2 regions of the Massilia sp. PWRC2 genome follow, and region 1 is predicted to be linked to the other one. Evidence: predicted binding sites of a transcription regulator. Region 1 holds the regulator's gene; the other holds the start of a gene.

Region 1 (3,408 bases):
CAATGACGAGATTCGCAAGACCGAGGCGGCGATTGCCGTCTGGGAGACGTGCTACAACGGCTTCGTCAACAATTTTAATGATGCGCTGCCGCCCGGCAAGCGGATTCCTGCGCCCGTGGCGAAGCAGATGAGCCCGGCGCAAATGAACGCCGCGCAAAACCGCATGGCCGCCGTCTACGAGCAGGTGATCACCGCCGCCCAGACCGATGCCCAGGACATCACGGCGCGCCGCGAAGCGTGGCGCCAGGCCACCGCGGCGCACGTGGCCGCCGCCAACGACGCTGCTGCGCGCAAGGGCCAGCAGCGGCGCGACGACTTGCTCAACGATCTGCGCCGCAGCGCCGATGACGTGCGTATGCAGTCGGGGCCCGGTCGCAGCGGTGGCGCGACCAAGTAATTCCACGCCAAAGTAAATTTATGTAAGCAGGGCGGACGCCACTGGAAACGGCGCGCAATCCGGTTAAGATAGTGGCATTTTTACGACCGGTTCCCTACATGAAGACTCTTGTATTGTGCGTTGCGCTGCTGTGTGCCGGCGCCGCCACTGCCGATGAACTTGCCGACGCAGACGCCCTGTTTGCCAAAAAATCCTATCCGCAAGCGCTGCAGCTGTACACGCGGCTGGCCACTGCTGGCAACGTGGTGGCCCAGCGCCACCTGGGCGAAATGTACTGGTATGGCGAAGCGGGCGCCGTCAGCGACGACAAGGCGCAGGGCTGGTTCCGCCGCGCTGCGGCAAGTGGTGACAAGGAAGCGGCCGCGGCGCTCGAAGTGATGCGCCAGCGCGTGCTTCGCCAAACGGACATTGCATTCTGGACCGACAGGTATGACGGCGAAGAACTGCGTTCCGGCAAATTCAAGTGCAGCGCGCCCCGCATTCCCGCCATATCGAAAGACAATCCTGACATTGACGCCGTGCTCGCGCGCGTGAAGCTGTGGCAGGATTGCTATAACGGTTTGGTCGGCAAGCTCAATGGCGCCACCTTCGCCAGCGAGGTGCCCGCCGATCTGGGCAAACTGATGAAGCAGGAAGAAATCGACAAGGTCAACGCGCGGCTGGAAAAGATCCATACGCGGCTGGCGGAAGACGCCCGCATCAGCAGTCAAATTATTCTCGCCGATATCGCAGCATGGCGCAGCGCTACCGACAGCTGGGTCAAGGAACACAATGACATCATCAAGTCGGCACCGACGGCAGACCGCCAGGCCGATATTGAAGCGCGCAAACGCAACTACGCGCCCAAGTAATTCCCTTGTAACGCAGAATGCAGGTGGTCAGCGCCGTGGCGGCGACCGCCGGCGCCGGCGCTTAATGCCAGCTGCGCAGCAAGCCCACGGCCAAGCCTTCGAGGGCGAAGTCATCGCGGTCGGGGTCGACTTCGATGATTTTAAAATCGGCGTTTTCCGGCAACAGCTCGACCAGCCGGCCCGTCTTGCGGTAGCGCTTGACCGTCACTTCGCTGCCGATGCGGGCAACGACAATCTGGCCATTTTTGGCGCTATCGACCTTTTTGACGGCCAGCAGGTCACCATCCATGATGCCGATATCGCGCATCGATTCGCCGCGCACCTTGAGCAGGAAGTCGGGCCTGGCCGAAAACATGGCGGGGTCGACGTTGTAGGTGGCTTCGACATGCTCTTGCGCCAGCATGGGCGAACCGGCCGCGACGCGGCCGACCAGCGGCAGCGCCATGGTCAGCAGCGCGGCCGGCACTGCCGGAGCTGCTTCCACCGAGGCGCCGATCAGGCGGATGCCACGCGAAGTACCGGGGGAAATTTCGATCGCGCCTTTGCGGGCCAGCGCCTGCAAATGTTCTTCGGCGGCGTTGGCTGATTTAAATCCCAGTTCGTTGGCGATTTCCGCGCGGGTCGGAGGAAAACCCGTGTTGTCGATGGCCTCGCGGATCAAATCGAGAATCTGTTGTTGCCGTGCAGTGAGCTTGATCATGGGCCTGTAAGTGCTGGGGTTATAGACAGACTGTATTTTTGTACAGTATATCGACGCGTGCAAGGGAAATTCACTGTTATTGGCGTTATTTATGCAAATAACCGCATAGTTGGTGGCGCGCGGGCGAGAAAAGGGGGAATTGACGCTACCGTGACGCGCAATCGGGACGGGCGAGTAGGCGCCAGCCTGGCCCGGCCAGTCCCCCTTCGGCAACGGAAGGAGGTGTTCATTTTCGCCAGGATGCGTTATAATTGCCGGCTTTCCCTTCCCACACTCGTCTTGACGCCGAGGTGGGCTTATGTTTTAAACGTCCTCAAGGAGCAATTGAATGCGTCATTATGAAATCGTTTTTATCGTCCACCCGGACCAAAGCGAGCAAGTCCCGGCGATGATCGAGCGTTACAAGGCCAGCGTCAGCGCACGCGGCGGTAACATCCATCGCGTCGAAGACTGGGGCCGTCGTCAGATGGCTTACTCGATCCAGAAGCTGCCGAAGGCACACTACATCTGCATGAACATCGAATGCGACAACGAGACGCTGGTCGAACTCGAAACCGCCTTCAAATTCAATGATGCTGTCCTGCGTCACCTGACCGTGCGCATGAAGAAAGCTGAAACCACGCCATCGCCGATGATGAAATCGGTCCAGCGTGAAGATGCAGCCAAGAGCCACCGCTCGGAAGCACCAGCACCAGCAGCCGTCGCAGCACCCGCCGCTGCCTGATTGACTGGCAGGAACAAGTTAGCTGGGAAGTGAATTCATTTCAGGTCGTAGCAACAATTACCGAGCGCGACGTATTGCGCTACACCCCGGCCGGCGTGCCGATCGTGTCCGCCACCCTGACGCACAGTTCGCATCAGGTTGAAGCAGGGGTGGCGAGGTTGACCGAATTCGAGATGCTGGCCGTTGCGGCTGGCGAAATCTCAGGACGGTTTGCCCAGTCGGAGTTGGGCGCGGTGTACCAGTTCACGGGTTTTCTTGCCAAGAAAAATCGGAATAGCAGAGCGTTGGTGTTTCACATCATTGATTTCAATGCGGCCGCATCTGCGGCGCATATTTTAGATACAGGAGCCTCAAATGGCATTCGGTAAAAAGTTCGACAAAAACAAGCTCAAGCTCAAAGAAAAGCGCAAACAACAGAACCCTCTGTTCAAGCGCAAGAAGTTCTGCCGCTTCACCGCTGCAAACGTCGAGCAGGTCGACTACAAAGACGTCGATACCCTGAAAGACTTCGTCCAGGAAAACGGCAAGATCATGCCAGCACGCCTGACCGGCACCAAGGCGCACTACCAGCGCCAGGTTGACACCGCCATCAAGCGCGCACGCTACCTCGCGCTGCTGCCTTACACCGACCTGCACCACGCTTAAGCGCTGCAGAGAACCTGGAGAATCACTATGCAAATCATTCTGTTAGAAAAAGTCGTAAACGTCGGCAACCTGGGCGATGTTGTTAAAGTCA
Region 2 (3,408 bases), on a different contig from region 1:
CGATGTCGGCCATCAGCTTGGCCAGTTCGCCCGTCATCAGCATCATGTCGTTGTCAAACCGTTCTTCGTCATTGCGGGTCGAGGTGTCTTTTTCGGTGATGACGTCGAGCGGCTTGATGCCCTTGATGGCCAGCGATTCGGTGAGCACAAAAGAAATCTTGTCGTCCCAGGTCATGGCCAGGCGGGTGCACTGCTTGCCGGCGGCGATGTGGCGGCGGATATCGTCCGCTTCCAGCGCGTGCTTGACGTAGCGCACGGCAGCCTTGCTGTCGCCGGTGGCGCGCAATTCGGTGTCCTGGTCGATGGTAAAGCCGACCGGCGCCTCATCCGTTTCCAGCCACGCCGTCATCACCGCGACGGGCGAGCGCTGCACGCGCAGGCTTTCCAGCGGCATCTTGTCGACCGCCTTGAGCAGCAACTTGATGACATCGTCGGCCTTGGCCGGGCTGGCCGCATCGACCACCAGCCAGCCGTTGACGGGATCGATCCAGGTCCACACATTGCTGCGGATGCTGAAGGCACGCGGCAGCAACTCGTCGGCCACGCGTTCTTTCAATTCTTTCATTGCCTTCTTGCCTGGCGCGAAACCCTGGGCTTCTTCCAGCTCGGCTGCCTTGGCCTTGGCGACCTGGTTGATGACCGAACTCGGCAACAGTTTCTTTTCCGTGCCCAGCAGAATCAGCATCTGTTTGTTGACGGTATGCACCAGCTGGCCATTGCCGCGTGGCGAATCCCAGCCCTGGCGCAGCAACTCATTGCTGGTGGCGGGAACAAAACTGCCCGGTTCAAGGGCTTTTTCGAGCTGCTCGGGGGTGAAATTCCACGGTGCCGGCAGGCGGTAAATCTGGAGATTCTTAAACCACATAATTGGTGTCCGATTGATTCAGGATAGGTACATTACTGCAGGAGGAACGCCATTCTACACGCTCGTCGCGGGCAAAAATGACGCGGTGAAAGAGATCAGCCATTTATGCCGGTGAACAGCGACAGCTGCTCCAGACTGGCTTCTTCGCCGAGGCGCACGCCCAGCCCCAGCAGGCGCACCGGCTTGTGGCGCCGCAGATAACCGGTCTCCAGCAGGTGGCCGAACTGCACCAGGTCGGGGGTGGTGCCGAGGCACTCGACGGTAGTTTGCTGAAAATCGCTGAATTTGATTTTGGCAAACAATTTATGGATATGGCGCCCCGCCTCGGCCCGCTCGATGCGGCCGAGCAAGCTGTCGAACAGTTCGGGCAGCAGGGCCAGGCAGGCGGGCAAATCGGGCACATCGACCGTATAGGTTTCTTCGACGCTCACCGATTTGCGTTCGCGCTCGCTCGACACCACGCGCTCGTCGATGCCGCGGCACAAATCGTGCAGGCGCGCGCCAAAGCTGCCGAACTGTTGCTGCAACTCAAGCATGCTCCAGCTGCGCAGGTCGGCACAGGTCTGCACCCCCAGGCCGTTCAATTTGGCCGCCGTCACCTTGCCCACCCCATGCAGTTTTTTGACGGGCAAGGCGGCGACAAAGGCGTCGACCTCGGCCGGGCGCACCAGAAACAGGCCATCGGGCTTGTTCCAGTCGCTGGCGATTTTTGCGACAAATTTGTTCGGGGCAATGCCGGCCGAAGCAGTGATGCCCACCGTATCGAAAATACGCTGGCGGATTTCCTGGGCAATCAGGGTGGCGCTGCCCTTGCAGTGGGACGAACCGGAAACATCGAGATAGGCCTCGTCCAGCGAGAGGGGCTCGACCAGCTCGGTGTAATGGCCATAAATGGCGAGGATCTGGCGTGAAGCCACCCGGTATTTTTCCATATTTGGCCGCACCACCACCAGCTGCGGACACAATTTGAGGGCTTGCGCGGTGGCCATGGCCGAATGGATGCCATAGCGGCGCGCCTCATAGTTGCAGGTGGCCACCACGCCGCGCTGATCGGCACGCCCGCCCACCGCCAGCGGCACTGCGCGCAGGGCAGGATTGTCGCGCATTTCGACCGAAGCATAAAAACAGTCGCAATCGCAATGGATGATTTTTCGGGCCGGGATATTCACGCGGGAAAATAGACTACTGTAAATCTATACAGTATATCAGAGCCTCGCTTGATGAAAGCCCTGGGCGGGGGTGAACTCGCCGGCGGCGCAGCCATCCAACCCAAAGTTGGCAGCCGCAGGGGGACTGGCACGCGGTGCCTGTCCCATATCCGCCCATCCACCACTTTCCGGAGCACCCCATGCCAAGATCCGCCCGCATCGACGTTGCCGGCACCGTCTACCACATCACCTGCCGCGGCGATCGCGGCGAGCCCATCTATCGCGACGACCACGACCGTCGCGGCTGGCTGCGTCTGTTAGGCGAAACCTGCGCGCAGCAGCGCTGGCGCATCCACGCCTTTTGCCAGATGGGCAATCATTTTCATTTGGTCACGAAAACTCTTGCGCCCAGTCTCAGCGCTGGCATGCGCGACTTGAACGGCGCTTATACCCAGCGCTTTAATGCGCGCCATACCACCCGCGGCCACGTTTTCCAGGGGCGACTTCACTGGGAGATCGTGCAACGGCAGTCGCACTTGCTGGAATTGATCCGCTACGTGATTCTCAACCCGGTGCGGGCAGGCTTGGTCGCAACACCTGGAGGCTGGCCGTGGAGCAGCTATGCGATGACGTGCGATGCAGCGCGCTGTCCGCCATGGCTGGAGACGGGGTGGCTGGCGCAGTTAGGCGAGCGGCGCGAAGAAGCGGTGGAAGCGCTCCGGCGCTTTATTGCTGATGGGGTTGATCAACATGGGGACCGGCACAGTGTGCCAGTCGCCCTGCTACAAATGTCGCAGCGCAACTAAAAAAGCCACGGTTCACACCGTGGCTTTCACTACAACGTCGAACGACTTAGCGTCGAACGGCTTAGAAGCTGCCCTTGAACTGCACGCCAAGCACGCGTGGCTCATTGGTAAAGCCGGTCAGGTTGTTGAAGTCGATGCCGCCGGTAACGCGACGGGTGTCGCCAATATTGCGACCGAAGGCAGCCACTTCATACTTGCCATTGCCGAAAATGTAGCCCACGCGCAAGCCCGTTTCGGTCAGCGATTTGCCAGTAAATTCAGCCGCTTCGTAGAGGAAGAAGTTGATCTGGCTGCGGTGCGAGACGTCGACCAGGGTGTACAGCTGGCCGTCGGCCAGGTTCCACTGGTAGCGGGCCGAGGCATTCATGGTGTATTTCGGCGCTTGCGGCAGCGGGTTACCGTCGATGACGACGCGGCCGGCGGCGTTGATCGGATCGGTGATCGTGCACTGCGCGCACTTGTTCACCGACAAAGACGCATCCTTGATCTCGGTGAAGTTGTAGCTGCCACCAGCGGTGACCTTGAAGTCGCTGGTAATAAACGCTTCGAAGTCGACTTCGGCGCCACGGCCTGCGGTCTTGGCGGCGTT

Evidence for each region. Region 1 encodes LexA, which represses DNA repair genes until DNA is damaged. Its sites were predicted from a motif close to ACTGTATNNNNATACAGT; they were not measured.
Region 2: the regulator LexA is predicted to act here: its motif matches at 2,050-2,067, upstream of dinB (DNA polymerase IV).

What each region holds. Positions count from the first base shown of each region.
Region 1 covers NZ_JAFCUW010000001.1:436,123-439,530, reverse strand. Annotated here, with positions in the region: gene ACP7BZ_RS01995 (hypothetical protein) at 1-397, shown strand, start outside; gene ACP7BZ_RS01990 (tetratricopeptide repeat protein) at 496-1,248, shown strand; gene lexA (transcriptional repressor LexA) at 1,310-1,948, opposite strand; gene rpsF (30S ribosomal protein S6) at 2,277-2,672, shown strand; gene priB (primosomal replication protein N) at 2,702-3,040, shown strand; gene rpsR (30S ribosomal protein S18) at 3,027-3,317, shown strand; gene rplI (50S ribosomal protein L9) at 3,345-3,408, shown strand, end outside.
Region 2 covers NZ_JAFCUW010000006.1:59,029-62,436, forward strand. Annotated here, with positions in the region: gene ACP7BZ_RS13210 (recombination-associated protein RdgC) at 1-865, opposite strand, end outside; gene dinB (DNA polymerase IV) at 961-2,028, opposite strand; gene ACP7BZ_RS13220 (transposase) at 2,214-2,819, shown strand; gene ACP7BZ_RS13225 (TonB-dependent receptor) at 2,881-3,408, opposite strand, start outside.